Regions from separate parts of the Alkalibacillus flavidus genome, predicted to be linked through region 2. Evidence: predicted binding sites of a transcription regulator. Region 2 holds the regulator's gene; each other region holds the start of a gene.

Region 1 (11,247 bases), on a different contig from region 2:
CCTGAGATGATCGACCATGGTGTCATCGTAAAACCTAAAGGCGATCAGTGGCACGTCTATTTCGTCGGTGAAGAAGATGATTATGAAACGTTTGATACGGAGGAAGACGCGTTAAATCGAGCAGATGACATGTCAGATGAATACGAATCATTCGTTCAATTGCTCGACGAAGACGGCGATGTCGATGGGAATATGACGTATGATGATGTGCCATAAAAAAAGCAGTGGTAGCTGAACCACTGCTTTTCCTTATGTTAACTATGATAAGCGGCGGCGATTTGGCCTGCGACTTCTGCGTTGTGATAAACGAGTGCGAGGTTGGTCTCAAGGCTCTTACCGTCCGTTAGCGATTTAACGCGACTTAAAATAAACGGTGTTACATCTTTACCTGTCACATTGTCGGCTTTCGCTTCACTTAAAGCTTGTTCGATCACGCTTTCGATCTCGTTAAACGGAATTTCGGATGCTTTAGGGACAGGGTTTGCCACAACAGCCCCGCCGTCTAAGCCTAACTGCCACTTCGTTTGGAGTGTCTTCGCAACGTCTGCTGGGTTATCGATACTGAAATCGACGCCAAATTCGCTTTCGCGTGAATAGAATGACGGGAACGCGTTCGTCTTGTAGCCGACGACCGGTACGCCATGTGTTTCTAGATATTCAAGTGTTCGTCCGATATCTAGGATTGATTTCGCTCCAGCGCAAACAACGGCGACATTCGTTTGGGCGAGTTCTTGTAAGTCAGCTGATACGTCCCACGTATATTCGCCTTCGCGGTGGACACCACCAATACCGCCTGTTGCGAACACGCGAATGCCTGCTAAATTAGCCGCAATCATCGTACCGGCAACCGTCGTCGCACCCGTTTCTTGTTTCGCGATGATATGTGCGAAATCACGACGGCTCACTTTGTGAATGCCTTCTTCTGTCGCGAAGGTATATAATTCATCTTCGGTTAAACCGATTTTAATTTTGCCATCCATGAGGCCGATTGTGGCAGGTACAGCGCCTTGCTCGCGAATGATATTTTCAACTTTTTTCGCCATATCCATATTTTCTGGGTAGGGTAATCCGTGTGAAATGATCGTTGATTCTAGCGCGACGACGGGCTTGCCGCTTTCTAATGCATCGCGCACCTCATCTGTATAAGATAAAAATTGTTCCATCTTAATTCAACTCCTTCAATTTGTTATAGACCGTTTCGACGGATAAATCTTCTGCACAAGACTGTTCTGACTCTAAGGTGACAGTCGCGCAACCAAGTCCAAAACGACAAGATTCACTGAGTGACATTTGTTGGGTTTCTCCGTAAATTACACCTGAAGTAAAGGCGTCACCAGCCCCTGTAACATCCTTAACATCTACGGGTAATGCTTCGATAAAACCTGATTCCTCTTGGTTATAGTAATAAATACCTTTAGCGCCTAAGGTTAAGACAACCTGTTGGACACCTTGGTCGAGCAACTTCTGGCAAGCTACGGCGTAATCTTGTTCTTGATCAATTGTGACACCTGATAAGGTTTCAGCTTCCTCTTGATTAGGCAAGATTGTGTGTACGCCTATCAGATCTTTGGGTAGTTTTTCAGCCTTAATCGATGATACTGGGTCAACAAAAACCGTTAATTGCTGTTTAGCTGATTGTTCAATGACTTCTTGTAAGGCATCAGCAGCAATATTCGTATCAAGAAAAATCGCATTAGCTTGCTTTATATGAGACCATTTTTGTTGAATGAGCTGTTTTGTTAATGCATCGTAAATTGCCATGTCAGCCATTGAGACAACGAGTTCACCACTAGGATCAAGGAAAGCACTGTATGTTCCTGTTCGCTCTTGAGATAAGGTCATCATCATTTGCGTATCAATACCCAGTTTAAAAGATGCATCACGCAACCATTCGCCTTCTTTGTCCTGTCCGACAACAGTGGTCAAGCCAGGTCTTAGATTTAAGCGGGCTAAGTTTTCGGCAACATTACGAGCGACGCCACCTAATGATTCCTCGGTTTTTACAGGGTTTGATGACTGTAGCCGTACTGCTTGTAAGGCGTGGGCTTTACGGTCAACATTAGCACCCCCAACACAAGCAATCGTTTGTTCATCATTAAGGACGTATGCACGCCCTTTAATGCGCCCGGCTTCGATCAGCCGCTTAATATAATTGGCGACAGCTGGACGTGATAGCCCAATCTGATCAGCAAGTTCCTGTTGGGTAATATATGGATTGAATCGTATAATTTGTAGAATCTGTTCCTCTTTATCCACGGACTCACCTCCTTAAAATGAAAGCGTTTCACTATCTATAACAAAAGTTTAAAATATAAACATTTGTTTGTAAAGTGAAAAATATTTATGTTTTAAACTTTTATCAGTTAATAGAGTTTGAGTCAATCTATTTATTAGTCCATCAAAAAACGAGTTAACGAGTTTCCTATTGTCGCATCTTAATTTTAAGGATAAACTGAATGTGATTATAATTAAGGGAGCTAAGCTCTATGTTGAAAAAAGTATCACTCCGAACAAAAATATTAACGTCCGTTATTTCGCTGCTATTAATTGTGACAGTCTTTATTACAGGCGTTTACTCATACATAGAATGGAATCAGACAAAAGAACAAATGGGGCAGCGAGCGCTTGATGTTGCGACTTCTATCTCCTTAACACCAGAAATCATTGAAGCCTTTGATGATGAGAACCCATCTGAGACGATTCAACCAATAGCTGAGAGCATTCGTGAACAAGTCGGGGCAGAATTTATCGTCGTTGGAAACGAAAATAGTATTCGTTATTCTCATCCAATTGAAGAGCGAATTGGAAAACGCATGGTTGGTGGCGATAATGATCAAGCATTAATTGATGAAGAGTATTATACCTCAGAAGCAGTTGGTTCACTCGGGCCTTCGTTACGCGGGAAAGCGCCGATTTTTAACGAGCAAAATGAGGTGATTGGCCTTGTATCTGTTGGGTTTATGATTGAGGATATACGAAGTGCGATTTTCGATCGACTGCAAATCGTCTTTATCATTGCAGCTATTATTCTAGCTGTTGGTATAGTAGGAAGTATCGCCTTAACTAGGAGCATTCGTGATGATATTTTAGGACTGGAACCGCATGAGATTGTGAGTTTCTACCGCGAACGAAAAGCCGTATTACGTTCGGTGAAAGAAGGCATCATCGCAATAGATGGCGATGGCTATATTACGATTATGAACCATTCAGCGCGCGAAATGTTAGATCTAAATGAAGACATGAAATATCAACATATCAATGATATTCTACCCAATACAAAAATGCTAGATGTGCTTCATCAGGGCGAAGCAATGTATGACGATGAGATGATGTTAAAGGACCGAGTCTATATTGTAAATCGCATGCCAATTTTAGAAGATGGTGAAGTCGTAGGCGCTGTTGCGAGTTTCCGTGATCGAACAGAATTACAGGGTATGATTAATACGTTGTCAGAAGTGAAGCGGTATTCGGAGGATCTGAGAGCTCAAACACATGAGTACACGAATAAATTGCATGTGTTATCGGGTTTACTTCAACTAGGTCATTACGATGAAGCCATTAACATGATTCAAGAAGAGTCGAAACAGCATCACCAGCAAACGAAAACGTTATTTTCTAGCATTGAAGATCAAGCTATACAAGCCATTTTACTCGGAAAATTAGGCAAAGCATCAGAACAAAAAGTAAACTTAACTATTGATGCTGCAAGCGCGTGTGCTCCGTTACCAGCGCGAGTAAGTACGTCAAAGCTTGTGACGATCCTAGGTAATTTAATCGATAATGCCTTTGAAGCAGTCCAAAATCAAGAAGATGCTCAGGTGACTTTTTCCGTAATGGATTACGGTCGAGATGTGATTTTTGAAGTGAGTGATAATGGACTAGGTATTTCAACGGAAGATCAACAGACGATTTTCGATAAAGGGTATTCCACGAAAGGTTATGATTTTGATCGGGGTTATGGATTATCGGTTGTCGATGAAGTGGTTAATGAACTAGGTGGATCAATTGAGTTGTCGAGTCAAATCAGTCAAGGAACAGTCTTCACTGTTTATATTCCGAAAGAAAGCAGGTGTTGAATGTGACGTTAAAAATAGCCATTACAGAAGATGATTACCGTGTCGCTTCTATTCATGAGGGGTTCTTAGAGAAAGTGCCTGATTGTGAGGTTGCCTTCAAGGCGTTGACAGCAGAAGACACATTAATGAAATTGAACCATCATGATGTGGACCTAATATTGTTGGATATTTACATGCCTGATCGTTTGGGGACAGAGATCATAGCTGAAATAAAAACCATTCACCCTCATATTGGCATCATCATGATTAGTGCAGGAACTGATCGTGACATCGTCGAACAAGCCTTACAGAATGGTGTCTTTGATTATATTATTAAGCCGGTCACGATTGAACGATTTGTTGAAGCGGTTGAATCTTTTAAACAGTTTCGGGCTACATTAGACGAACGAGAAGAGGTTGACCAACGTTTCTTAGATGACTATTTCGGTCGACAAAAAGGCGGAAAAAATGAGTCCTTGCCAGAAAATACACCGAAAGGCATTGATCCATTAACACTTAAGAAGGTTCAAGACATTTTGCAAAAAGAAGTTGGGATCACAGCAGAAGAAATGGGCGAACAAATGGGTGCATCTCGAACGACAGCAAGACGATACTTAGAATATTTGATTTCAGAAAATGAATGCCAAGCAGAATTAGAATATGGAATTGTTGGTCGGCCAGAGCGACGCTACTACAAGAGCTGAGGATTAAACCTCGGCTCTTTTTTTACGAAACCGTGAACAAAATGAACAAAATACTAAAAATGAATCTAATGTCACTTATTTTGAAAACGGTTACATATTTAATTGTTTGAATTATCATAGAAATCACTCAAGAAATTATGACAATTCATTAAACATTTTAGGAGGTTTATTTATGAGGAAGGTTCTTGCAGGTTCACTATTTGCGCTTATGCTCGTTGTTTTAGCAGCATGCGGTGGGGGAGATAGTGAATCAACCGAAGGAAACGGAAGCAACGACGGGTCATCAGAGAACAGTGGTGACAATGGAGAATCAAGTTCAGAAAGCAGTTGGACACCAGAAAGCTCAATTGAAATTGTGGCACCAGCTGGAGCAGGCGGTGGCTGGGATACGACAGCTCGTATGACCGCGCAAACGCTTACAGAAGAAGGCATTATTGAACAAGACATGGGTGTTGTAAACAAACCAGGTGCAGGTGGTGCTGTTGGTTGGTCTTATATCGCAAACCAGAATAACCCACATAACATTTTCGTATCATCTTCACCATTACTATTAGTACCTTTAAACGGTCAATCAGAACATACTTATGAAGACTTTACACCGATCGCAAACGTGATTGCAGACTACGGTGCATTTGTGGCAGCTCCAGATGCTAAATGGGATACATTAGATGAGTTATTCCAAGACATGAAAGATGGAAATGCATCTGACATTACAGTTGTTGGTACATCTGCTCCTGGTAGTATGGACCATATTCAATTCATTCGTTTCGCACGTGCAGCAGGTGTTGACGTGTCAAACATCAGTTATGTATCTGACCCAGATGCAGGTGGTGTCACGCAAGTCATGAACGGCAGTGCTGATGTATTTTCAACAGGAATTGGTGATGTGACAGAGCAGATCCGTTCAGGTGACGTGAAACCATTAGCTGTTACATCTGAGGAGCGCTTAGACGGCGAAACTTTAGGAGAAATTCCAACAGCAAAAGAACAAGGTATTGACGAAACATTCGTTAACTGGAGAGGTTTCTTTGGCCCACCAGATATGACAGAAGCTCAAGTTACTTACTATGAAAACAAGTTAAAAGAAATGAGCGATTCAGAAGCCTTTGCTGATATTCGCGAAAACTACGCTTGGGATGAAATGTATATGGATAGTGAAGAGTATCAGACGTTCCTAGAAGAAGAAAATGAAGTATTTAAAGATATTTTAAGTGATCTAGGAATGTTAGAGGAATAATGAATGGTTTGGAAGTCAACGGATATTCCGTTGGCTTCTGATTATTTTTTGATCTATGCCAGAGGAGGTGTCATTGATGACCCGAAACGTTAACAGAATAATCGGCCTGATTTTAGCGTTGTTGGCTACAGGTTATTTATTGTTGAGTTATCAGTTACCAACATATGACTATATTCCAATTGATGCTGATGTGGTTCCGAAAGCTTTGGGTTGGTTGTTATTAGTTTTATCAGTCGTCTTATTCTTTTCAAAAGATCAGGACTCAGAAGAGCAGAAAGCCAAGCGTTATGTCGCAAAAAAAGATGTTAAAGCTATGGCCGGTGTTTTTGGGATCACTTTAATTTATATCATGCTACTTGAAGTGATTGGCTTTATTGTGATGACGAGTCTATTCGTCTTTTTCTGTTCACTCTTTTTAGGATACCGTCAACATGTCGTGAATGCGATTGTGTCGATTAGTTTTCCTATATTTATTTATAGTATTTTCGTCTTTTTACTCAATATTAATCTACCGCAAGGCATATTACCATTGTAAAGGAGGGGAAGCATGGGTAGTTTAGAAGGAATCTTAACTGGCTTTCAAGTAGCCATTAGTTTAGAAGGAATTATGTTTGTATTGCTCGGGGTTTTCGTCGGGACATTTATCGGAATGTTGCCCGGTTTAGGTCCAATTACGGCGATTGCCATTATGATACCCATTACATATGGAATGGACCCTGCATTAGCCCTCGTTATGATGGCTGGTGTTTACTATGGTGCTGTCTTCGGTGGATCAACTTCATCTATATTATTAAATGCACCAGGTATTTCAGGAACAGTAGCCTCGTCATTTGATGGTTATCCGATGGCGCAAAACGGTCAAGCAGGTAAAGCACTCGCGATTGCAGCGATTTCATCATTTATTGGTGGTACAATCAGTGTTGTTCTATTAATGGCTTTCGCTCCAATGCTTTCGAGTGTGGCTGTCTCGTTTGGTCCGCCAGCCTATTTTTCATTAATGTTACTCGGATTAACCGCTATTGCTAGTTTGTCAGAAGGGTCGACGTTAAAAGCGATGATTTCTGCTGTCGTTGGTTTTATGGTCGCAACGATTGGAATTGACCCACAGACAGGTACGGCTCGTTTTGACTTTGGTGCTCCACACTTATTAGATGGCATCGATTTCTTAGTCATTGCACTCGGTTTATTCGCGATTTCTGAGGTGGGTTATCTCGTAATTAATCGTTTCAAAGGTTCTTTCGCTAGTGCGAAGGAATTAGGCAGTTTAAAATTAACCAAACAAGATATGAAAGATATTAGTGGTCCTGCTGGTCGCCAATCGATTCTAGGATTTATTTTAGGGATTCTACCAGGTGCCGGGGCGACAATCGCGTCTTTTATCGGATATATTTCGGAGAAGCGGATTTCTAAAAATCCTGAGAAATTTGGTAAAGGCTATATCAAAGGTTTAGCTGGTCCAGAGACCGCAAATAATGCCGCGACAAGTGGTGCCTTCGTTCCATTATTAAGTTTAGGTATTCCAGGGTCAGGTACGACGGCTGTTATGCTAGGGGCTTTCTTAGTGCTAGGGATTCAACCTGGACCTATGTTAATGGGTGATCACCCTGATGTATTCTGGGGTGTCATTGCGAGTATGTACATTGGTAATGTGTTCTTATTAGTCTTAAACTTACCACTTATTCCGTACATTGCTCGAGTATTAACAACGCCTCGACCGCTCCTTATTTCACTGGTCATGATGTTCAGTCTAATCGGTGTTTATTCAATTAGTTTCAGTACATTTGACCTTTATTTATTACTTGGTTTTGGTGTGCTTGGTTTCTTGATGCGTATGTTTGCATTCCCAGCGCCACCATTTATTCTAGCGTTTATTCTAGGTGGCATGATGGAGCAATCCTTTAGACAGGCGATGACGAGTTCGCAAGGTAATCTATCTGTCTTCTTTACGAACAATATTTCATTAGCGCTAATTATTCTATCAGTGCTTTCATTCGCATTCCCGATTATTCAATCGATGCGTCAAAAGAAAAAACAAGCATAGAAGGTCGTTAATATGTTAAACATTTTAAAATCAAATCGTGCTGTATTGTTGATTTGGGCGGTGATGATCGGTGGGTTTGTTTTTGCAAAACTAACCGTTCTAGAACCACTTGCATCGAATCAACAATACACATTATTGGTTTTAGTGATTGCGATTTATTTATGGACTTTATCCACCATGCCCCAAGGTGCTTCCAGTATCTTTGTGCTAGCGCTCATGATTGCACTGGGTGTTGTTGATGAACCAGATCAGGCGTTTCAAGGTTTCTTGACGTCTGGTCTTTATTTTATTGTGCTTTTATCACTAATTAGCCAGGTACTCGTCACGGTTGGATTAGACCAAACGATCGCGAGTTGGTTCCAACGATTTAGTGGTGGTCATCTTGGGCGAATTATCATCAGTTTGCCTATACTGATGATTTTGCTGCCGATCTTTTTACCATCTGCAGTTGCACGGTATAAAATTTTAGCCCCGTTAATTACCAAAATGAACGAACTAAATGGGTTAGGGCATGATAGTTTGTTTCATAAATTTGGTTTGTTTGTGATTAGCTTTTTAAATCAAAAGGGAACGTTTATCGTTTTCACTGGAGGCGGTTTTTCCGTCATTGCTTATCAACTCATGGTGGAGTATGGTGTGGTAAACGTTCAGTGGTTAGAATGGATTGGAATCATGGCGCCGCCGTTGTTGGTGATGGCAGTGCTGTCTTCGATTGCCGTCTGGTTATATTTAAAGGCTAAAACAAATGCTCCTTATGAAATGACTGATACTAATTATAGATCAATTAATCAAACTGATGATAAGTATAATCGACACCCCCAGTTTAGGATCGTGGTGTTAGCTTTTGTGGCTATGGTTTCAGCATGGATTGTGACAGATCCCGAAGCTGTTCCAATTATCTTACCACCTATGGCGATGATCGTCTTTTTGGCTTTACCTAGTATTGGCTTAGTCGATAATCAGTTGATTCGCCAGTTTGATTGGGAAACGTTTTTACTGTTGGGCGCTTCATTTTCGTTAGGGTTTATAATGGCTGATAACGGGACAGCTGATGTCATTGCACAAGGCTTGTTACAGCTCGTCCCTAGTGATCTAAATAGTGTGCTGATGGTTGGCTTGATCGTGATATTCATCGTTTTATTACGGATGATGTTTACGAATGGCTCGTCTGCTATTGTCGTCATTTTCCCGATTGTGATGTCGTACGCAGATTTCGTGAACGTCAGTCATGTAGCGCTTGCTTTCCTGACGATGATGGTCGTTGGAGGAATGATTTTAATTCCAATCCATGCACCAACAACGTACTACGCGAGTTTAGCGGGTGTGTTTTCGAAAGGTGAGCAATGGGTAGTCGCGATGATTTCGACCAGTGTTACAAGTGTTGTCGCCATTATCGCAGCGTTTTTATATTGGTAGTAGGAGAGCCTCTCTAGTTTGGAGAGGTTCTTTTTTTATGGAAACATCTAAAATATAAAACGCTACATTTTATTTGTTAAGGTTGCTAGGATTCCTGCAATTTTGAGGGAGATTCCAGCACTTTTGAGGAAGATTCGCTCACTTTTGCGAGGGATTCCTGCAGTTTTGAGGGAGATTCCAGCACTTTTGAGATAGATTCCAGCACTTTTGCGGATGATTCTTTCAGTTTTAGGAAAGATTCTCTCAGTTTCGGGAGATTAGGTATTTTTTCGATTTTAGAAGGGAATTGTGTCGGGATGTCGAATATATAACATAACATGAACATGCTCGTCATAAGTTTGTATTAGCGTGAATGCCTTGGGGCTTGGTATGATAGTATTATGACGCATGAGTTCAAATTTAAACAAGGGGGAGATTTGGATGGAAGAGTACGGTATTTCGCTCGGAACGTATTTTTGGTTATTCGTGCCGATGTTGTTGGTTGTTGTTCTGTCGTTCATATCATGGATGAAAGGGCGTGACAGATCATAATGGATACAGCGACATTATTGACGTTTATTGTTTATCTCGTTGGGATGTTAGTGCTTGGGATTATTGGTTATCGTTTAACGAATAATCTATCGGATTACTTTTTAGGTGGGCGCAAATTAGGCCCAGGTGTTGCGGCGTTAAGTGCTGGCGCATCGGACATGAGTAGTTGGCTCATTCTCGGGTTGCCAGGGACGATTTATTTAAGCGGTCTTGGTGGCGCTTGGATTGCGGTTGGTTTATCAATCGGGGCGTATTTAAACTGGCAATTTATTGCGAAGAGATTGCGTATTTACACAGAAGTCTCCAATAACTCAATAACGATGCCGGATTTTTTGGAAAATCGCTTCCGTGACCATTCGCGTTTGCTTCGGAGTGCATCAGCTGCGGTTATATTGATCTTTTTCACTGTTTATGTCGCGTCAGGATTAGTTGGCGGTGCGGTCTTATTTAGTAATACATTCGGATATGATTATATGGTTGCGTTACTAATTGGTGGCGCTGTTATTATCGCATATACCTTCTTAGGTGGGTTTATTGCGGTAAGTTGGACGGACTTTATTCAAGGTATCATTATGTTTTTAGCGTTAATTGTATTGCCGTTTGTGGCAATCTCTGAATTAGGTGGCTGGAGTGAAACGATTCAAACGGTTGGCGAATTATCAGAGGGCAGTCACTTACAAATGGTTGAAGGCGTTGGTACATTAGCGATTATTTCCTCGCTTGCGTGGGGGCTTGGCTATTTCGGTCAGCCACATATTTTAGTCCGTTTTATGGCGATTCGGTCGCATAAGGATGTTCCGACGGCTCGTTTTATCGGCATGGGATGGATGGTTTTCTCCCTATTTGGTGCGATTTTCGTCGGTCTGGCTGGGTTTGCCTATCTCGGAACGGAGTCGGTGCAGTCAGAGTTGGCTGAGCGAGGGATAAGCGCATCGGTAGAAAATGGGGCGCTTATGTTAGCGAATGAAGAAGCGGTCTTTATTGCGATGTCGCAATTGTTGACGCACCCAGTTGTCGCAGGGGTCTTGCTGGCAGCGATTTTAGCAGCAATTATGAGTACCGTTGACTCGCAGCTACTTGTGTCATCATCCGCTGTGGCTGAGGACTTTTACAAAGGCTTCTTCCGCAAAAATGCCTCTAATAATGAGTTGATCTGGGTCGCGCGTATTTCGGTTATCATGATTGCGTTAATTGCCTTGATTATCGCAAGTGACGATGAAAGCCGTGTACTCGATCTCGTGGCTAACGCTTGGGCCGGTTTCG
Region 2 (11,247 bases):
CTTCTGTCATCAAAGAACTGATCGAAAATAGTGTTGATGCAGGGAGTACGTGGATCAAAATAGAACTAGAAGAAGCGGGACTTCGTTCGATCAAAGTGACAGATAATGGACGAGGGATACCGAAAGAGGACGCGCCTAAAGCGTTCGGTCGACATGCGACGAGTAAAATCGCACACGAACAAGATTTATTCCGAGTAGAAACATTAGGATTTCGCGGTGAAGCTTTAGCGAGTATCGCAGCTGTGAGCCAATTAACCCTAAGGACATCGACAGGCGATGAAACGGGTACGGAACTCGTCGTTCATGGCGGGCATATCGTCGAGCATCAAAAACATACGAAGCGTCAAGGAACGGAAATCATCGTCGAACATTTATTTTATAACACACCTGCACGGTTAAAATATTTAAAAACCGTCCATACTGAACTCGGTCATTTAACGGATGTGATTAATCGAATGGCTTTATCGCATCCTGATATCCGCTTTGAATGTGAACATAACGGAAAAAAACTATTTTTCACTCCAGGAAATGGCCAATTGCTTAAAACGATTCAACAGATTTATGGTTCGTCTATTGCGAAACAAATGGTTGAAATCGAAGCTCACTCATTAGATTATGACGTGAAAGGGTATATTGCGAAACCCGAAGTGACACGAGCAAACCGACACTATATCTCACTCATTGTGAACGGGCGTTATATTAAAAATCCGAAGTTAAATAAAGCGATATTAGACGGTTACCATACGTTCTTACCGATTGGGCGTTATCCAGTCGTCGTCTTACAAATTGACATGGATCCTTACTTAGTCGATGTCAACGTTCATCCTGCTAAAACCGAAGTCCGCTTCAGTAAAGAAAATGAACTATTTGAATTAATTAAGGAAGCGATTTATGATGCACTTCATGGCGAACGGCTGATTCCGGAAAAGCATACGCCGAAACGAGAACAATCCGAACAGACTGCGTTAGATTTCACGGCCCCTCACATTACACAGGAGGGAACAAATCAAACAGAAACATCACAACATCTCGCATCACATGTTGCTGACGCATTGAATCAACACACGCATACATCGTACGAACCGGTGGATGATAATCATGTGACGGCGAATGACGCCGTTCATGAGACACCTGAGCAACATGATGTGCCCGAACTTGTTTCACGTCATGATGATCAACGGATACCTTATTTAAGTCCGATCGGTCAATTGCATGGGACATATATTTTAGCGCAAAACGAAAATGGGCTCTATATGATTGATCAGCATGCAGCGCAAGAACGGATTAAATATGAATATTACAAAACGAAGCTCGGAAATCCAGACTATGAATTACAAACATTGTCAGTCCCACTGACGTTTGATTTTACGACACAGGAAGCGATCACGATTGAAGAAAACCGGAAGCAATTAGAAGATGTTGGGTTATTTTTAGAGCCATTTGGTGAGCAAAGTTATCTCGTCCGCTCACACCCAAGTTGGTTCCCAAAAGGCGAAGAAGAAATGACGATACGTGATATGGTCGACGATTTAGCGCAAGAAAAAGGTATCAGCATTGAAAAAATACGGGAAGAAGCAGCGATCCTCATGTCATGTAAACGATCGATTAAGGCCAATCATTATTTGAATCATCAAGAGATGAACTATTTAATTGACGAATTGCGGACTTGCCAAGATCCATTTACATGTCCACACGGCCGTCCGATTGTCGTTCATTTCAGTGAGTACGAATTACAGAAGATGTTTAAACGAATTATGTAATGAAAAGAGGCACACGATGAAACCGATTGTTGTAAGCGTCATAGGTCCAACCGCTGTAGGTAAAAGTAAATTAGGGATTGAGATTAGCAAACGTTTCGGTGGCGAAGTGATTAATGGTGATTCGATGCAATTTTACCAAGGGTTTAATATCGGCACAGCAAAAGTGACTGAAACGGAAGCAGACGGTGTGCCGCATCATTTAATCGATTTTTTACGTGAAGATGATCATTATTCAGCAGCTTCGTTTCAAGCGGATCTCTACGACCGTGTCCAACACATTACAAATCGACAGCGAATACCTGTCGTTGTTGGTGGTACGGGCTTTTATATTCAATCGGCGTTGTTTAACTTTAACTTTGCTGATGTGAACCGAGATGATGCCTATGTTGAAGCGGCTATTGCTGATATTTATGCTAATGGTGTTGCACCCTATTATGAAAAGTTACAGCACGTCGATCCGATTCAAGCAACCAAAATTCATCCGCATAATATTCGGCGTGTCGTTCGGGCTTTAGAAATTTATGAACGAACGGGTCAAACGATGTCGGAATTAGAAGAACAACAAACAAATGACAGTCCATACACGCCGTATATCATTGGATTAAATATGTCGCGTGAGGTCCTTTATGAACGGATTAATCGTCGAGTGGATCAAATGATCGATGATGGTTTATATGATGAAGTCACCTATTTATATGAACAATTTGGCGGTGAAATTCAAGCCATGCAGGGCATTGGCTATAAAGAGTGGATCCCATATTTACGTGGTGAAATATCATTTGATTCCGTCGTTGCATCGATTAAACAACATACGAGACGTTTTGCGAAGCGACAATTAACTTATTATCGTAATAAGATGTCGGATGTTCATTGGTATACGATCGACCCAGAGAGGTATGAAGAAACTTTTGAGACAATTTTTTCAGATTTAGCAGGATTTTTAAGAGATAAAACGAATAGTAATAATTAAGAGATAGACAGAGGAGGAAGAATGATGTCAAATTCAGCAAATGTTCAAGACGCATTTTTAAACAAATTACGCAAAGAAAAGGTGCAGTTAACAGTATTTTTAACGAACGGTTTTCAATTGAGAGGGATCATTCAATCTTTTGATAATTTTACAGTGTTAATTGAAACGGAAGGGCGTCAACAATTAATTTTTAAACACGCGATTTCCACGTTTGCTCCGGTTAAAAATATTGATTTGGACTCATAATAAGTTTGAAGAGTCAGTAGCCTATCACTTAAAAGTGGTAGGCTTATTTACGTTTGACGGGAATGCGGATTTCGTTAACAATAATAATATACGATAAAAAAGGAGTCGAGACATTGAAGGAACGCGCTATACTTGTTGGCTGTCAAACAGCTGATCAGCCAGACCCATCATTTGAAACGTCTATGGAAGAGCTTGAATCGCTAGCTTACACCGTTGATGCAAACGTGGAAGAAATATTTGTCCAAAAACGTGACAAAGTCCATTCAGCTTTGTATATTGGAACGGGAAAAGTAGACGAAATAAAGCAGTATATCGATGACTATGCGATTGATATGGCGATCATGAATCAGGAATTAACGCCATCTCAAGCACGTAATCTCGAAGAAAAGTGGGAAATTAAAGTACTTGATCGCACACAGTTAATTTTAGATATATTCGCGATGCGAGCCCGGACGAAGGAAGGTAAATTACAAGTCGAACTCGCTCAATTACAATACTTATTACCTCGTTTACACGGACAAGGGGCTGCATTGTCTCGTTTAGGTGGCGGAATCGGAACACGTGGTCCAGGTGAAACGAAATTAGAAACAGATCAGCGCCATATTCGCCGTAGAATTACGGAGGTTAAGCAATCATTAGATCAAGTGGCCAAACAACGACAACAATATCGTAAGCGTCGCAAAAAGAATGCGGCCTTTCAAATGGCGATCGTTGGGTATACAAACGCCGGGAAGTCGACCATTTTCAACCGATTGAGTGATACGGGATCGCTTGAGGAGGACAAGTTGTTTGCGACACTCGACCCATTAACACGACAAATCACATTACCGAGCGGGTTTGAGTTACTCATTTCAGATACAGTCGGATTTATTCAAGATTTACCAACAACATTAATCGCCGCATTTCGTTCGACATTAGAAGAAGTCGTGGAAGCGGACTTTATTTTGCATGTCGTGGATGGGTCGAATGAGGAATCAGTCGAACAGGAACAAACCGTTTTTAAGATTTTAAACGACTTAGGTGCAGGCGATATCCCGATGCTTACGGTATATAATAAAGCAGACTTATTAAATGATACGCTCATTCCATATTCAAAACCGAGTGTCATGATGAGCGCTTTTAAACCGTCTGATTATGAACGGTTAAAACAAGAAATTGAACGAGCGCTAATCTCGGAATGGACCTATTATGATGTTCGACTATCCAGTGACGAAGGAAAAATGCTCAATGAACTAAAACGCGAAACGATTGTGACGGACGAACAATTTATTGAAGAGACAGAACAGTTTAAGCTAAAAGGGTATGCATCACCTGATGCACCCATTTATACAACGCTAACAAAAAGGTGAGGTAGAACATGAACGAACAGCAGTGGCAAATGATTAATCAAGTAGAGAATGAACTGCAAGACCGATTTAAACAAATAAGTCATACTGTCACGAAAAATCAGGCGAAGGTGCTCCGTGCATTTCAAAGTGAACAAATCGGCGATATTCATTTTAACCCAACGACAGGGTATGGGTATGATGATTTAGGGCGTGAGAAATTAGAATTGTTGTATGCGTCTGTGTTTCAAACTGAAGATGCGCTTGTAAGACCTCAAATCGTATCAGGAACGCATGCGATTTCCACCGCTTTGTTTGGGCTGCTGCGTCCTGGGGATGAATTGTTGAGTATAACAGGTGAACCTTATGATACATTGCAAAGCGTGATTGGTGCCGATCAGCCTATCGACGGGTCACTAACTGATTTTGGTGTTCATTACCAAGAGGTTCCGTTAACCGATAACGGTCAAATCGATTATGAAGCGGTTCGTGACAAAATAAACCCACGTACTAAAGTGGTTACCATTCAACGATCAAAAGGCTATGCTGATCGTCCGTCATTCATGGTTGATGACATTAAACAGATGATAGACTTTGTCAAATCCATTAATCCGCAAGTCTATGTATTCGTCGACAATTGTTACGGCGAATTTGTAGAAACGCAAGAACCGACAGAAGTAGGGGCGGACTTGATCGCGGGGTCGCTGATTAAAAACCCTGGTGCAGGGATTGTCAGAACAGGTGGTTATATTGCAGGGCGTGCTGACCTTATTGAAAAGTGTGCGAATCGTTTAACGGCACCAGGCTTAGGGAAAGAGACAGGGGCTTCATTAAATAGTTTGCAAGAAATGTATCAAGGGTTGTTTTTAGCCCCGCATATTGTTGGTGAGGCATTAAAAGGTTCTTACTTTACCGCAACATTATTATGTCAACTTGGGTTTGAAACAAGCCCGTCACCTCAAGCAGAGCGAACGGATTTAATTCAATCGATTACATTTTCAACGAAAGATGAAATGGTTCAGTTTGCGCAAGTGATTCAACAACAATCACCGATTAATGCTTACGTGTCTCCACAACCAAGCGCTATGCCAGGCTATGATCATGATGTGATTATGGCGGCGGGGACGTTTATACAAGGAGCAAGCTTAGAATTGACCGCTGACGGTCCGATTAGAGAACCCTATACGTTATATGTGCAAGGTGGGTTAACGTATGAACATGTTAAAATCGCTGTGATGACAGCTTTAGATCAGCTTGGATTAGTTTAGAGGTATGATATATCATGCCTCTTATTTTTTATGTTAACTTTCTTAACATCTGTTGACATATGTTATAACAGACGCTATAATCAATAACTATATTGGAGGTGTTGGTGATGGCGAATAAGGATCGTAAGGCACTCCCGCTATTTCCGATAAGTGTTGTGACGGATCTAACTGAATTAAGTGCACGACAAGTTCGTTACTACGAAGATAAAGGATTAGTGATGCCTGTTCGTTCACAAGGGAATAGACGATTATTTTCCTTTTATGATGTCGATCGTTTACTCGAAATTAAAGAGTTGATCGATCAAGGCGTCAACCTAGCCGGCATTAAACAAGTGTTAAAAGTGAAAAATGAGCAACAAGAGCAAGAGACACATAAAGAACCCGCTTCAGACGAGGCTGAACGCATGTCTGAAAAAGATTTACACAAAATGCTTCGCCGCGAACTGATGGAGTCGGGGTACATGAATCAATCATCACTCGTTAAAGGCGAACTGTCACGGTTCTACCATTAACGACCATATCTTAAGGAGGCGTTTTTCTTGGCTAAATTTACGAAAAAAGATGTGTACAGACGTATTGAGGAAGAGAATGTGAAATTTATTCGTTTACAATTTACTGACTTACTCGGGACGATTAAAAACGTCGAGATCCCTGTCAGCCAACTTGACAAAGCATTAGATAATCAAATGATGTTTGACGGTTCATCAATCGAAGGGTTCGTCCGCATTGAAGAATCGGATATGCTATTACATCCAGACCTTGATTCATTTGTTGTTTTCCCATGGACTTCTGAAAAAGGAAAGGTCGCTCGTTTTATTTGTGATATTTATAATCCAGATGGTACGCCGTTTGAAGGTTGCCCGCGTTATAACTTAAAACGCAATCTTGAACGTATGGAGAAGCTTGGTTACACAGCGTTTAACATTGGTACGGAGCCTGAGTTTTTCTTATTCAAATTAGATGAACGCGGCGAACCAACGATGGAGCTTAACGACAAAGGTGGCTACTTTGACTTAGCACCGACAGACTTAGGTGAAAACTGCCGTCGTGATATCGTATTAGAATTAGAAGAAATGGGCTTTGAGATCGAGGCTTCTCACCATGAAGTGGCACCTGGTCAGCACGAGATCGACTTTAAGTATTCAGACGCCGTTAAACACTGTGATGATATCCAAACGTTTAAGCTTGTCGTTAAGACGATCGCGCGTAAACACGGATTACACGCGACATTCATGCCTAAGCCATTATTCGGCGTTAACGGTTCAGGTATGCATGCGAATATGTCGTTATTCGCTGGTAAAGAAAATGCGTTCTTCGACGAAAAGGCTGAAGAACAATTAAGCGAAACGGCTCACCAGTTCACAGCAGGTATTATTAAACACGCCGTGAACTTCACAGCGGTGACGAACCCGACTGTCAACTCTTATAAGCGTCTTGTCCCTGGTTACGAAGCACCTTGTTACGTGGCTTGGTCAGGTCAAAACCGCAGTCCGTTAGTTCGCGTTCCATCCTCTCGTGGCTTAAGTACACGTATCGAAGTTCGTAGTGTGGACCCAGCAGCTAACCCGTATATGGCGATGTCTGTTATGTTGGCCGCTGGTTTAGACGGTGTGGAAAATCAATTAACAGCACCAGAACCGGTTGACCGTAACATTTATGTGATGGATAAAGAAGAACGTGAAGCAAATGGTGTTCAAGACTTACCAGCAACGCTTTATGACGCGTTACAACACTTGAAATCAGACAAAGTGATGCAAGAAGCACTCGGTGAACACTTGCTCGAACACTTCTTAGAAGCAAAAGAAATTGAATGGGATATGTTCCGTACTCAGGTTCACCCATGGGAGCGCGAACAATACCTTAGCACTTACTAAAATGATTAACCCCCGACACGATCAGTGTTCGGGGGTTAATTTTTTAGTCTTAGATGTTGTTGTCAGCTATACCACGGTTCATCTACAAATGAATAGAAAACCAAACGCATGATGCTTCTAGTATCATGCGTTTTTATGACTGAAAAACTTTCCAGACACAAAACGGTTGCTTTTTAATGTGACACCATGCTATAATACGAACAAACGTTCTCGTTAAGGGAGGTTGTGCATATGGATCACTTATTAAAACAGTCAATTCAAAACCGACAGAAACTCGAACTCGTTTATATCGATGAGCAGCATCGTATGACACAACGCATTGTCACCATTATTAAGATAGATGATGATCGTCTGTTAGCTTATTGTTTCACGAAACGCGGTGTGCGCTCATTCCAAAAAGACAATATTTTAGCGATTTATCCAGCACGATTCAATCAAAGTAAACGAATGGAGGCTTAAACCAATGATGCATCATGACCGCGGTAGTATTAAATGGACGTCTCTCATGCTTCCTGAGCATGTTGATGCACTTCAAGACATATGGCAAGTTCAAGATAATCAGCAACCACCGATGTTAGACGACCAACAACTCGACTATTATATTCACGTATTAACGGAAGCTTATCAAACCGACCAACCACTTCATATCGTTTATTACAAAGCAAATGAATTTCGCGCGGTGAACGGTTGGGTCCTCGATTGGAGCAAAGAAACTCAGGCGGTTCGCATTCAATCAACAGATGATGACCGCGAGTGGATTCCGTTAAGGCATATAAAAGATATAACAGGGTAAGGTGTGCCATCATGAATTACAATTTATACCCGAGACACGATGTGCTTTGTATTGATATGCGTTCCTTTTATGCGAGTGTTGAGTGTATGAAGCGAGGGCTTAATCCACAAACAGCATTATTAGCTGTAGTCGGTGACCCGAACAGACGTGGGAGTATTGTGTTAGCTGCGTCGCCTGCTTTAAAAAAGAAGCATGGCATCAGTAATGTCAGTCGTTATTTTGAATTACCTGAGGACTCCAATCTTGTGATTGCTCCAGCACATATGGGGGATTACTTAACGGTGTCGCTTGAGATCACGAAGCTTATGATGCATTTTGTCCCGAAAGAAGCGATTCACGTTTATTCCGTTGATGAATTATGGTTAACCGTCGATGGGTTGAACCATTTATACGGTTCGGTTTATACCATTGCTGAAAAAGTTCAATCGAGCATTCGTGAACAATTTGGTATTGATTCGGTTATTGGTATTGGCGATAACAAGTTTTTAGCTAAAGTTGTGATGGACCTACATGCTAAACAAGCACCAAACGGGATTAGTGAGTGTCGTTATGAACATGTCTCAGACAAGTTATGGCCAATTGATATTGAACACATTTGGGGCATTGGCTCTAAAATGAAGCGTCACCTCAATCGCATGGGAATTGTCACGATGGGAGACTTGGCTCGTTTTTCACATGATCATCTAAAAAAACGATTCGGCATTATGGGCGAACAATTGTACTGGCATGCGTGGGGGATCGATTTAAGCCCTGTTACGGGGCAATTTACGAAAACGGAACAAAAAGGCTATGGGCACGGAATTACGCTGTTGCGGGACTACACAGAAGATGAAATTCAAGCGTGTTTACTTGATTTATGTGATGAAGCATGTCGACGCGCGAGGCGGGATGAAAAAATGGGGCGCACGATTCACTTATCGATTCGTTATACAGATGACGACGCTCAACATTTTAGTCGTTCACAATCGATCGATGTTCCGATAAACGATACGATGGAAATGTATCACGTTTGTATGCAATTGTTCGAGCGATTTCATACAGAAGGGGCGCATATTCGTAAAGCATCTGTGACGTTGACGAATTTAACCGATGATGTCGGGACTCAGTTAAGTTTATTTGACGACCGGAGTCATATGAATCAATTAAATCAAGCCGTTGATTCCATTCGCGAACGTTTTGGTTCTACGGCTATTTTAAGAGCAAGTAGTTACACATCAGGTGGGATTGCGCTTGATCGTGGCCAAAAAATCGGTGGTCATTACGAATAAAACCCGCGTATGTGATAAACAACATACGCGGGTTTTATTAATGAATGTCGCGATAAACACCGATCACTTTACCTAAGATCGTGACGTGATCGAGAATAATAGGCTCCATTGATGTGTTTTCAGGCTCTAGTCGATATTGATGACTGTCTTGGAAGAAACGTTTCACCGTGGCTTCATCTTGTTCCGTCATGGCGACCACAATATCACCGTTTGAAGCAGTTGCCTGTTTACGAACAATGACTAAATCATCATTTAAAATCCCGGCTTCAATCATACTATCACCTTGTATTGACAAGACGAATACGTCATCTTCAATTGCGGCCTGTGTGTTTGGCAGTGGAATGTATTCCTCAACATTTTCAACCGCAGTAATCGGCTCACCTGCTGTCACTTTACCGACGAGTGGTGCGTACATGGCATGGCGCTCTTGTACGGCTTGTTGATCCTCGTGTGTGATTTCAATAGCACGTGGTTTCGTTGGGTCTCGGCGAATATATCCTTTTTCTTCAAGACGTGATAAGTGGCCGTGAACGGTGGAGCTAGATGCTAGACCGACCGCTTCAGCAATTTCGCGTACAGAAGGCGGATAACCTTTAGCGCGAACTTCATCTGATATAAATTCATAGATTTCCTTTTGTCGTTTCGATAATTTTGTCACATTGCTCACCTCATCGTTATATAACCAAATATAATACCTCAATTAATTACTCTTATTATAGCAAGAATTCTCACAAAAAACAAACGTTCGTTCGTATAAAAGACACAATTCTTGTCATTAGTTGATATAGGTTTTAAAATATAGTTTGGACTCTGTATAAAAAGGAAATATAAACGGAAGAAGGATAAAAGGAGTATGATGTATGTTATCACAAGAAAAAATTGATCGGATTAATACGTTGGCGAATAAAAAGAAAACAAAAGGATTAACTAAACAAGAGGAAAATGAACAGCAAGAACTGCGTCAAGAATATTTACACGCATTTCGTTCCTCCTTTAAGAATCAGTTGCACTCTATGAAAGTCGTCGACCCTGAAGGACAAGACGTTACACCAGAAAAATTAAAAGAAGAACAAGAAAATCAAAAAAAACATTAAATAAATAGCGATTTTTGTCTCGAAAGTTTGTTAAAATAGGAACGTATTTGTGACATTATAGAACATGGAATTCGTGAAGGGAGAATGTAAAATATGAGTCAAACGACAGAACAATTATCAATTAACACGATTAGAACATTAACCATTGATGCCGTAGAAAAAGCGAGCTCAGGTCACCCTGGTATGCCGATGGGGGCTGCTCCAATGGCGTACACATTATGGACGAAGGTGATGGATCATAACCCGAACCATTCATCTTGGTTTGATCGTGACCGTTTCGTTTTATCTGCTGGTCACGGGTCTATGCTATTATATTCATTGCTTCATTTATCAGGGTACGATGTCAGCTTAGATGATTTAAAATCGTTCCGCCAGTGGGGGTCTAACACACCTGGTCACCCTGAATTCGGTCATACAGACGGTGTTGAAGCAACAACAGGACCACTAGGACAAGGGTTAGCGATGGCAACAGGTAAGGCAATGGCTGAACGTTTCTTAGCAGCTAAATATAATACAGATGACCATCAAGTAGTCGATCACTATACGTATGCAATTTGTGGTGATGGTGACTTAATGGAAGGCGTATCACAAGAGTCAGCATCATTAGCTGCTCATTTACAATTAGGAAAATTAATTGTTATGTACGATT
Region 3 (11,247 bases), on a different contig from region 2:
ATGACATGAAGAAGTGGTTATTAGTAGGTTTTATCAGTTTCATGATGGTCCTAGCCGCATGTGGCGGTGGCGACGATGGTGGAAGTTCTGACGGTGGAAATGCTGATGGTGGCGATAGCGCTAACGAAACAGCACAAGGTGAAGAGCTTTACCAGCAAAACTGTGTGTCATGCCACGGTGAAGACTTAGGCGGCGGCGCTGGCCCAGATCTTACAACAGCTGGTGACAATTACGACCAAAGTGAAGTCGTTTCAATTATTCTTGAAGGTCAAGGCGGCATGCCAGCCCAAGACGTGAGCGATAGCGAAGCAGAAGCTATTGCAGAGTTTGTTTTAAGTCAATAATGATTCACCTAGTTCCCTTTCAGCCTAATGGTTGAAAGGGAACTTTTTATGTTGTGATTAGTTCATAATATGTATGAATTAATCGGATAGAATAGCGATCTTTATTGTTGATATTGTGAGTAGCGAAGGTGGCGACTCCTGCGGGAACAGCACGAGTCTCGAGATCCCGAGAGATGCACCTGCGTCTTCTAGCATTGCTTCGAAGTAGGCTTCCTCGGTGCAAGTTGCAGGGTAGCATACTCGATGATGTTGCCTGGCTCGAGCCGTGCCCGCGGAAAGCGTCCACCGTAAGCGGATCACAATATCAACAAGGGACTTTTATAGAACATTGTTTTAAAGCTTATCAGTTATTAGTGACAAATCCTCACACAAGTTATCCACAATTGAAAAGAAAATGTAATATAATTCCCGCAGAATATTCGACGTAAACATGTTATAATACCAATTAAGCGCGATTTTATAAAACAAATAGTAAACCATATGTCGTTTATGATAAAATATTGAAAAAGAAATAGAGGAAATAGCGCTTTTTTGGCATGTCTGAAAATGCCTCACTTAACTTCAAGAATAATAATATGTGTTGCATCGCAGCAGGGGGAACAAGGTGAGTCAGTATGATCGAAATGAAAAATGTACATAAAGTGTATGACAACGGAGTGACCGCATTGAGCGGTATCTCAACAAAAATAGAGGCTGGCGAATTCGTATACGTCGTTGGCCAAAGTGGTGCTGGTAAGTCGTCCTTTATCAAATTAATGTATCACGAAGAAGTACCAACAGATGGGAAAGTCAATATTAATCACATTGATATAGGTAAAATGAAAAAGCGACAAGTGCCATATTTGCGACGGAATATTGGGGTGATTTACCAAGATTTTAAATTGCTTCCGAAGTTAACAGCGTACGAAAATGTCGCGTTTGCGTTAGAGGTGATTGAGGAAAATCCGCGCAAAATTCGTCGTCGCGTCATGGATGTGTTGGATAAAGTCGGCTTGAAGCATAAAGCGCGTTTTATTCCAGCACAATTATCGGGTGGTGAACAACAGCGGGTTGCGATTGCGCGCGCTATTGTAAACAATCCGAAAATCGTGATTGCCGATGAGCCAACGGGTAACTTAGACCCGGATACGTCGTGGGAGATCATGCGGATTTTTGAAGAGGTGAATGATACAGGCACGACATTAATTATGGCGACGCACAGCCGTGAGATCGTCAACAGCATTCGCAAGCGTGTCATTGCGATGGAAAATGGACAAATCGTTAGAGATGAGCATCGAGGGGAATACGGCTATGAAGATTAGTACATTATCACGTCATATGCGAGAAGGCGCGAAGAACTTGATCCGAAACAGCTGGATGACCGTCGCAGCTGTCGGGGCGGTTACGACGACACTCGTGTTAGTCGCCGCGTTTTTGATTTTAATGTTAAACTTAAACCAAATTGCTGAAAATATCGAAGCCGACGCGGAAATTAGAGCGTTTATTCAATTAAATACAAATGATGAAGATATTGATGCAGTTGGCCAAAAGATAGAAAGTATCAACCAAGTATCCAGTTATGAATTTTCATCGAAAGAAGACGAGTTAGATAACTTAATCGAAGATCTTGGTGATGAAGGTGAAGCATATGAACTGTTTGAACAGGACAACCCGTTAAATCATGTTTATATTGTGCAAACGGAAGAAGCAGAAGATTTAGCACCTGTGGCAGCTGAGATTGAACAATTCAGCGAAATAGAAAGTGTCGAGTATGGTAGTGAAACGGTCGAGCGGTTACTGCAATTTAATGAGTACGCGCGTTATGTCGGGATTGGTTTCATTGCGGCGTTGTTATTAACAGCGATTTTCTTAATCTCGAACACGATTAAAATGACGATAACAGCACGTAGTGACGAGATTGGGATTATGCGACTCGTCGGTGCGAAAAATAGTTTCATTCGCGGTCCGTTCTTCGTTGAAGGGTTGTTAACAGGTGTGATTGGTTCAATTATTCCGATCACAATCGTGTTAACGGGTTACCACTTCTTATATGTGAACTTGAACGACCGCTTGAATTTCCAATTTATTGAGCTATTACCGTGGAACCCATTTGCTTGGCAGCTGTCACTCATGCTACTAGGTATTGGCGCGTTTATCGGTATTTGGGGAAGCGTCATGAGTGTGCGCAAGTTTTTACGTGTTTAACACATAACCTATCTACCAACATTTAACCACAAAAGGGGAGAAACAATGTTGACGAAAAAATGGATGATCTTTTTGTCGTTAACCGTCGTCTTTGCTGGCGTTATGGTCTGGACTGGAACTACGACAACTGAAGCGAACGAATCGACTGATGAAATCGAACAAGAGTTGAATGAAGTTCAAGAAGAACGTGAATCAATTACAAACGAATTAGATAATTTACAAGAACAACTTGATCAATTAGAGCAACAACAAGCTCAAACAGAGGACGAATTGGCGCAAATTAATAACGAAATTCAACAAGCCGAATTAGAAGTGCGCCAAAAAGAATTAGATATTGAAAAAACAGAAACCGAAATTCGTCAACTTGAAGCAGAAATTCGCAAGTTAGAAAATGAAATCGAACAGTTAGAAGCTGAAATCAAACAACTCGAACAAGAAATTAAAGAAACGAAAGAACGAATTGCCGAACGTGAAGTAGTACTTAAAGACCGACTCCGTTCATTGCAAAAGAATGGCGGTTCCGTACGATACTTAGAAGTGATTTTGGGAGCTAGTGATTTCGGTGACTTTATTAGTCGTACAACGGCTGTTAATAAAGTGATGGAGCAAGACCAGGACATATTAGATCAACATGCGGCTGACAAGAAACATTTAGAAGAAACAGTCGCACAAGTTGAAGAAACGAAAGCGGAAGTAGAAGACAATAAAGCGTCTGTTGAACAAAACAAGCAAGAAGTCGAATCGAAACAAGAAACACTTGTCGCACAAAAACAAGACTTAGATCAATTGATTGCGAATTTAAATGATCGTCGTGAAGAACAAGAAGTGATTTTGGCTAACTTAGAACAAGAAGAAGATGAACTTGAGTCTTACCGCGTGTCGTTAGCTGAAGAGGAAGATATTTTAAAAGCGCGTGAGAACTCGTTACAACGCCAAATCGAGCGAGCAGAGTCTGGACCTCCAGCGAGTAGCAATAGTAGCGCGACATTTATAACACCAATGGATGGCTATTTAACGTCGAATTTCGGTCATCGTTGGGGGCGTCAACACTTCGGAACGGATATAGGTAACTTACCGAACCCGACGACGCCGATTTATGCGGCAGCATCTGGTGAAGTTTATCGTGTCGTTTCAGGCTGTGTCGTCGGTGATCGTAGTTGTGGTGGCGGTTATGGTAACGTCGTTTATATGACGCATTACATTGATGGTGTAGCATATGATACGGTATATGCCCATATGACGAGCGTGAATGTTAGTGTTGGACAAACAGTGGAACAAGGTCAACAAATCGGACGTATGGGTAACACAGGAGCGTCAGGTGGCCCGCACTTGCACTTTGAAATTCACCGTGGTGGTGGATGGAACAATGCGAAGTCGAACGCCGTTGACCCAAGACAATATATTAGTGTTCCGTCACGGTCACAATTTTATTCTCGTTAACGCTTAACGGTCGTTAATTTTAAAGCATCGCACGTTATGTGTGGTGCTTTTGTGTTATACTATGGAAAACGGATTCATAATAACCGTGCAAAGATGAAGGTTGATTTTATAGAAAAGTGGTGAACCGAGTTGAATTTAAGTCGTAAATATTTAGTTGTGTTAATATTAGTTGCTTTCCTAATCGGTGGGGCTCTGTCAGCGACAGCGGTTTCCATGGTTGCTAATGGTGATGAACCAAATGAGGAGACAGCGTCGGAAGAATCAAATGACACGGATCAATCAAGTGATTCGTCGACAGAAGACAATAGTGATAGTGAAGACGTGAGTTCTGATGCATCAGCTGAAGTGGATCAGATCAATCAAATTGTCGATGCCATTAATGAATATTATATCGATGACGTGGACCGTGAAACGTTGTACGAAGGGGCATTACAAGGTGTCGTAAATGCGTTAGACGATCCATTTAGCCAATACATGGATGAGGAAATGACTGATCAGTTTAATCAGTCGCTTGAATCATCGTTTGAAGGCATTGGCGCAGAGGTAACTGAGCGTGACGGGTTTATTACCGTCGTATCCCCGATTAAAGATTCGCCTGCAGAAGCAGCCGGCTTGCGTCCGAACGATCGTATTTTAGCTGTTGATGGTGAATCTGTAGAAGATCAAACGGTACAAGAAGCGGTTCAAATTATACGCGGTGAAAAAGGGACGGATGTTGTGTTAACGATTCAGCGCCCAGGTGACGATGAAACGTTTGATGTCACGATTACACGCGACGAAATCCCGTTAGAAACGGTACATTCATCGGTTCAAGAGTATAACGGCAATACGGTCGGTGTGTTAGAGATTACGTCATTTGGAGAAGGAACTGCGCAAGAGTTTGATGATGCGTTAACATCACTTGAGGAAGATGAGAATATCGATGGTTTAGTCCTCGATGTTCGCGGAAACCCTGGTGGCTTGTTTAACGCAGTGGAGAATATGTTGTCGCATTTCGTTTCAGATGAAGACCCATTCGTTTATACGAAGCGTCATGATGCCGAGCGCGACCCATATTATGTAGACGGTGAAGGGAAACCGGATTACCCTGTGACAGTGTTAATTGATCAAGGTAGTGCGAGTGCTTCGGAAATTTTAGCCGCTGCTTTAAACGAAATTCACGGTTATGATTTAGTCGGGCAAACAACGTTCGGAAAAGGTACGGTTCAACAAACGATGCCACTTAATGAAGGAATGCTTAAGCTAACGGTCTTTAATTGGATTACGCCTGATGGCAACTTAATCCAAGATAAAGGCGTTGACCCGACGATTGAACAGCGTCAGCCGGAGTATTTCTACACAGGATTAATTCAAAGCGACGAACCACTTGAATATGATATGACAGGCAATGAAGTAGAAAAGCTTCAAATCATGTTAGAAGGTCTTGGCTACGATGTGTCACGGACAGATGGCTATTTTGATATGGATACCGTTGCAGCTGTCGAACATTTTCAAGATGAGAATGGTTTAGATGTTACGGGATCTGTCGGCGAAGAGACAGAATTGCAGTTAGAAGATATGATATTAGAAGCCGTACAAAATCCAGAAAATGATGTCCAATTAGATCGTGCAATTGAAGCGTTATATGAGTAAAACGAAGGATGGCTCTGCAGTGGGTCATCTTTTTTGCCTAGATTTGTAGATGTTGCAGGATTTTCATTTTAAATCGCGAAACGAATACGTTAGGTGAACTGGTAAAAGGGGAGATCGAGATGTGGCAGACGTGGTTGACAGAAATCGGACTAGGCATCGCATGGTTGTTTGCGCAACCTGTATTATATATCGCAATTTTGTTTTCATTTCTGATTGGGTGGTCACGGATTAAACAAGATCGCAAACAATTTGGTCACCGCGTGTTTCCGTTACATGCGGAGTGGCGAGGGACGTGGCTCCTCGGGTTAGTTTTGGGGATCATATTATCAGCTGGTTTTGTGTTAACTGGTATGGTTGTCACATGGGAATGGCTCGCATTGTGGACGGCAGTGTTTATCGTCATGTTTTTAACGGGGCAAGTCGCGTTGTTGTCCCCCGCGTACACACTCGGTTTATCGATTGTGATCATCTGGCTTTTAGAACGATTTGATGTTGTTGTTTGGAATGAGGCGGTGACTGATCGATTGTATCAAGTGTCGCTTGAAGACATGGTTTATCTGTTACTCGCGCTATTGTTGGTTGAAGCGATTTTCATTGTGATGACGAAGCGGTCACAAACGTTTCCGAGGTTGTATGCAGGCGATCGTGGTAAAGATGTCGGGGCGCATCGAGTAAGTCGGTTAATGCTTGTGCCATTGTTAATACCGCTACCAGGTGGCCCGTTGTCGTTAGTTGATTCATTTAGTTGGTGGCCTGTGTTTGCCACTGAATCCATTGGCATGCAGTTTGTAATGTTTCCGTATGTCGTTGGTTTCGCGCAAACGTTCCGCGGCGTGTTTAGTGACCAAGGGGCGAAGCGGATTGGTTTAAGTTTGATGTTACTGGTAGTTGTGTTGACCGCTGTATGGGTCCCGCTCGCCACGCTACCATATGTGTTAGTATCGGTTGTCGCTAGTGCGATAGTGTTGCGTGCGGTCATTAGTCTTGTCGTGCGTTTCTTTGACCGTGAGCGTAGACCCGTCTTCAGACCCGAGTCAGAGGGGATTACGATTGTCGGAGTTGTTCCTGGTTCCCCGGCTTCGGATTTAGACGTGCAAATTGGCGAAAAAATCGAGCGTGTCCATGATGTACCGGTACGTAATGAGTATGAATTTTTCGATGTTATGAGCGAAAATCGAGCTTATTGCAAATTAAATGTGCGCGATTTAAATGGCGAGACGAAATTCGTGCAACGGTCGATTTACGAAGGCGAAGATCATCAATTAGGGTTTATTTTCGTGAAAGAAACCCCGCGCTTTTCGTTACAATCATCAGAAACGTTATCTAGATAGGACGACATCTCATCTTATCCCGAGCGGGTAGGATGAGTTTTTTGATTAACGGGAATATTTGATGGCGATATCGTCGGTTTCCGAGCATTTATCGCCGAATTAGCGAATTTATCGTCGCAATCTTAACTATTTCGTCGAGTCAATCATATCTTTTGCAATCAATGGTCTGACAAAATATGCTTAATATATGACTGTTTGCGCAGGGATCCCACTGTGCAAACGAATGTTCGTGTATGTTATAATATAAATTGATGGAATTACATGAAAAAGTGCGGGAATCGAGCTAAAAAGTGCCGGAATCCAAAGGAAAAGTGCAGGAATCAAGCTAAAAAGTGCGTGAATCCCAAGGAAAAGTGCAGGAATCAAGCTTAAAACTGCGAGAATCCTAAAGAAAACTGCTTGAATCAGGCAATGAATATAATGAAACGATGGGGTTGATAATGTGGCGGAAGCATTTCAGTTAGAGTCGCAATTTGAACCACAGGGTGACCAGCCGCAAGCGATTCAACAGCTTGTGAATGGTGTGAATAATGGTAAGCGTCATCAGACGTTGCTCGGTGCGACGGGGACGGGTAAGACGTTTACGGTGTCGAATGTGATTACGGAGATTAATCGGCCGACGCTTGTGATTGCGCACAATAAAACGTTGGCGGGACAGTTGTATAGTGAGTTTAAAGAGTTCTTTCCGAATAATGCGGTAGAGTATTTTGTTAGTTACTATGACTATTATCAGCCAGAAGCGTATGTGCCGCATTCGGATACATATATCGAGAAGGACGCGAGCATTAATGATGAGATTGATAAATTACGGCACTCGGCGACGTCTGCGTTGTTTGAGCGGGAAGATGTGTTGATTGTGGCGAGTGTGTCGTGTATTTATGGCCTCGGTTCGCCGACAGAGTATCGTGAGCTCGTGTTATCGCTCAGGACGGGTATGCAAAAAGAACGCGATGAAGTGTTGCGCAACCTCGTTGATATTCAGTATGCGCGAAATGACATTGACTTTCAGCGCGGTACGTTCCGGGTGCGTGGTGATTCGGTGGAAATTATTCCGGCGTCGCGCGAGGAGCATTGTATTCGGATTGAATTTTTCGGCGATGAGATTGACCGGATTCGTGAAGTGGATGCGCTGACGGGTGAAATTTTGGGTGACCGCGATCATGTTGCGATTTTCCCGGCATCTCACTTCGTCACGCGTGAAGAAAAGATGAAAAAAGCGATTCAAAATATCGAGCAAGAGTTGCAAGAACAGTTGGCGTATTTTAAAGAAAACGATCAGCTACTCGAAGCGCAGCGGCTCGAGCAACGGACGAATTATGATTTGGAAATGATGCGTGAGATGGGTTTTTGTTCAGGTATTGAAAACTACTCACGTCATTTATCGTTTCGGGAACCTGGCTCAACGCCGTACACGTTACTCGATTATTTCCCAGATGGGTCGCTTATGGTCGTAGATGAGTCGCACGTGACGCTACCGCAAGTGCGGGGCATGTTTAACGGGGACCAAGCGCGCAAGCAGACATTAGTCGATCACGGTTTCCGTTTGCCGTCTGCGATGGATAACCGACCGCTGACGTTCGAAGAGTTCGAAAAACATATCGACCACGGAATTTATGTGTCAGCGACGCCTGGCCCGTATGAACGTGAACATTCGCCGGAGATGGTCGAGCAAATTATTCGACCGACGGGATTACTCGATCCAGAGATTGAGGTGCGTCCAATTAAAGGTCAAATCGATGACTTGATCGGTGAAATTAATAAACGAGTTGATCGTGACGAACGTGTCCTAGTGACGACCCTAACGATTAAAATGTCAGAGGATTTAACGAATTATTTACAGGAAATGGGCATTAAAGTGGCCTACTTACACTCGGAAATTAAAACGCTTGAACGTATTGAAATTATTCGTGATTTAAGACTCGGTAAATACGACGTCCTTGTCGGAATTAACTTGTTACGTGAAGGTCTTGACTTGCCAGAAGTGTCGCTCGTTGCGATTTTGGACGCTGACAAAGAAGGCTTCCTCCGTTCTGAGCGGTCGCTCATTCAAACGACGGGTCGTGCGGCGCGTAATGCGGAGGGTCGCGTGATTATGTATGCGGATAAAATCACCGATTCAATGCAAGTCGCAATCGATGAAACGTATCGCCGTCGTGAGAAGCAAATCGCTTATAACGAAGAACACGGTATTACGCCGACGACGATTAAGAAGGAAATTCGTGATGTCATTAAAGCAACATATGAATCAGATGACGAGGAATCCGACCAAAGCACGGCACAGCAATATAAACATTTATCGAAAGACGAAAAAGCCGAAGTGATCGACCAGCTTGAAACGGAAATGAAACAAGCGGCGAAAGACCTCGACTTCGAACGCGCGATGGAGCTGCGTGATGCGATGCTCGAGTTAAAAGCGGAAGGGTGAACGACATGAAATCTATAACAGTACAAGGCGCCAGAGCTCACAATCTAAAAGACATTGACGTAACCATTCCGAAAAATCAATTCGTGGTTATGACGGGCTTGTCTGGTTCAGGCAAGTCGTCTTTGGCGTTCGATACGATTTATGCGGAAGGTCAGCGTCGTTATGTCGAGTCGTTGTCGGCCTACGCGCGTCAGTTTTTAGGCCAAATGGACAAGCCAGATGTCGATGCGATTGAAGGGTTGTCGCCGGCGATTTCGATTGATCAGAAAACGACGAGTCATAACCCGCGTTCGACGGTCGGAACGGTGACGGAGATTTATGACTATTTACGCTTGTTGTTTGCACGTGTCGGCCAACCGATCTGTCCGATTCATGGTGTGGAAATTTCAGCCCAAACGGTTGAACAAATGGTCGATCAAGTGATGGAACTAGAAGAACGAACGAAAATGCAAGTGTTAGCACCGGTTATTTCCGGTCGTAAAGGTGAACATAAACGCGTCATGGACAATTTGAAAAAAGAAGGTTATGTCCGCCTGCGCGTGAACGGTGAAATGCGCGAAATAACCGAAGAAATAGAACTTGAAAAAAATAAAAAACATACGATTGAAGTCGTCGTTGACCGTATTATCGTGAAAGAAGGCGTGGAAGGGCGATTGAGCGATTCGATCGAAACAGCGCTTAGTATTAGTGGAGGACAAGTGATTATCGACCTGATTGACGGGGACGACTTGTTGTTTAATGAACATCATGCTTGTCCGGAATGTGGCTTTACGATTTCAGAGCTCGAACCACGCTTGTTTTCGTTCAACAATCCATTAGGTGCTTGTAAAACATGTGATGGCATTGGGCAAAACTTAGAAGTCGATATTGATCTCGTCATTCCGGATTGGCATTTGTCGCTTAATCAGCATGCGATTGCCCCGTGGCAGCCGATTTCATCGCAATATTATCCGCAGCTTTTACAGTCAGTTTGCGATCATTACGGCATTGATATGGACAAACCTGTAAACGAGTTGCCTGACGATCAATTAAATAAAGTGTTGTATGGCAGCGGCGATGAAAAAATTTATTTCCATTATGAAAATGAACGCGGTCAAGTGCGGGAAAACGAGATTTTCTTTGAAGGTGTCTTAAATAATGTCGCTCGTCGTTACCGCGAATCGAGTTCGAGCTTTATTCGCGAGCAGATGGAGAAATATATGGCGCAGTCGCCGTGCCCGACGTGTAACGGGTATCGTTTGAATGAAGAGGCGCTCGCGGTAAAACTGTCGAACAATCATATCGGAGAAGTGACCGAACTGAGTGTGACGAACAGCTTGAACTGGGTCAAAGCGTTATCGTTAAATGACAAAGACCGCAAAATCGCGGACATGATTATTCGCGAGATTCAAGACCGCTTGTCGTTTTTAATCAATGTCGGCTTAGAATATTTAAACTTGTCGCGTTCAGCTGGGACATTATCAGGCGGTGAAGCGCAGCGTATCCGTTTAGCGACGCAAATTGGCTCAGCGCTAAATGGCGTGCTTTACGTGTTAGACGAGCCGTCGATTGGCCTGCATCAACGCGATAATGATCGTTTAATCGAAACGCTAAAGCAAATGCGTGACCTCGATAACACGCTCATTGTCGTGGAACACGATGAAGATACGATGTTAGCGGCGGATTATTTAATTGACGTCGGTCCAGGTGCGGGTGCCCAAGGTGGCGAAATCGTCTCGAGTGGCACGCCTGATGAAGTGATGAATGATGCCAATTCGTTAACGGGTCAATATTTGAGTGGCGAGCAGTTTATTCCAGTACCACATGAGCGTCGTCCGATCAATCCGGAGCGTCAATTAACGATTCGTGAGGCGACGGCGAATAACTTGAAACAGGTGGACGCATCGATTCC

The links. The regulator LexA, encoded in region 2, represses DNA repair genes until DNA is damaged. The targets are predictions, from matches to a motif close to CGAACATATGTTCG.
Region 1: the regulator LexA is predicted to act here: its motif matches at 2,313-2,326, upstream of ABID56_RS04520 (carbohydrate kinase).
Region 3: the regulator LexA is predicted to act here: its motif matches at 7,148-7,161, upstream of uvrB (excinuclease ABC subunit UvrB).

The regions. Positions count from the first base shown of each region.
Region 1 is NZ_JBEPMX010000003.1:107,773-119,019, reverse strand. Features, by position in the region: gene ABID56_RS04530 (hypothetical protein) at 1-216, shown strand, start outside; gene ABID56_RS04525 (pseudouridine-5'-phosphate glycosidase) at 255-1,163, opposite strand; gene ABID56_RS04520 (carbohydrate kinase) at 1,165-2,256, opposite strand; gene ABID56_RS04515 (ATP-binding protein) at 2,487-4,076, shown strand; gene ABID56_RS04510 (response regulator) at 4,079-4,759, shown strand; gene ABID56_RS04505 (tripartite tricarboxylate transporter substrate binding protein) at 4,932-5,996, shown strand; gene ABID56_RS04500 (tripartite tricarboxylate transporter TctB family protein) at 6,073-6,531, shown strand; gene ABID56_RS04495 (tripartite tricarboxylate transporter permease) at 6,544-8,037, shown strand; gene ABID56_RS04490 (SLC13 family permease) at 8,050-9,453, shown strand; gene putP (sodium/proline symporter PutP) at 9,984-11,247, shown strand, end outside.
Region 2 is NZ_JBEPMX010000001.1:287,939-299,185, forward strand. Features, by position in the region: gene mutL (DNA mismatch repair endonuclease MutL) at 1-1,760, shown strand, start outside; gene miaA (tRNA (adenosine(37)-N6)-dimethylallyltransferase MiaA) at 1,777-2,730, shown strand; gene hfq (RNA chaperone Hfq) at 2,755-2,976, shown strand; gene hflX (GTPase HflX) at 3,039-4,325, shown strand; gene ABID56_RS01485 (methionine gamma-lyase family protein) at 4,334-5,569, shown strand; gene ABID56_RS01490 (MerR family transcriptional regulator) at 5,677-6,081, shown strand; gene glnA (type I glutamate--ammonia ligase) at 6,109-7,443, shown strand; gene ABID56_RS01500 (hypothetical protein) at 7,675-7,902, shown strand; gene ABID56_RS01505 (YolD-like family protein) at 7,907-8,236, shown strand; gene ABID56_RS01510 (DNA polymerase IV) at 8,248-9,504, shown strand; gene lexA (transcriptional repressor LexA) at 9,542-10,162, opposite strand; gene ABID56_RS01520 (DUF896 domain-containing protein) at 10,365-10,598, shown strand; gene tkt (transketolase) at 10,692-11,247, shown strand, end outside.
Region 3 is NZ_JBEPMX010000004.1:37,021-48,267, reverse strand. Features, by position in the region: gene ABID56_RS05225 (c-type cytochrome) at 6-344, shown strand; gene ftsE (cell division ATP-binding protein FtsE) at 959-1,645, shown strand; gene ftsX (permease-like cell division protein FtsX) at 1,635-2,528, shown strand; gene ABID56_RS05210 (murein hydrolase activator EnvC family protein) at 2,574-3,968, shown strand; gene ABID56_RS05205 (S41 family peptidase) at 4,098-5,600, shown strand; gene ABID56_RS05200 (PDZ domain-containing protein) at 5,720-6,931, shown strand; gene uvrB (excinuclease ABC subunit UvrB) at 7,374-9,356, shown strand; gene uvrA (excinuclease ABC subunit UvrA) at 9,362-11,247, shown strand, end outside.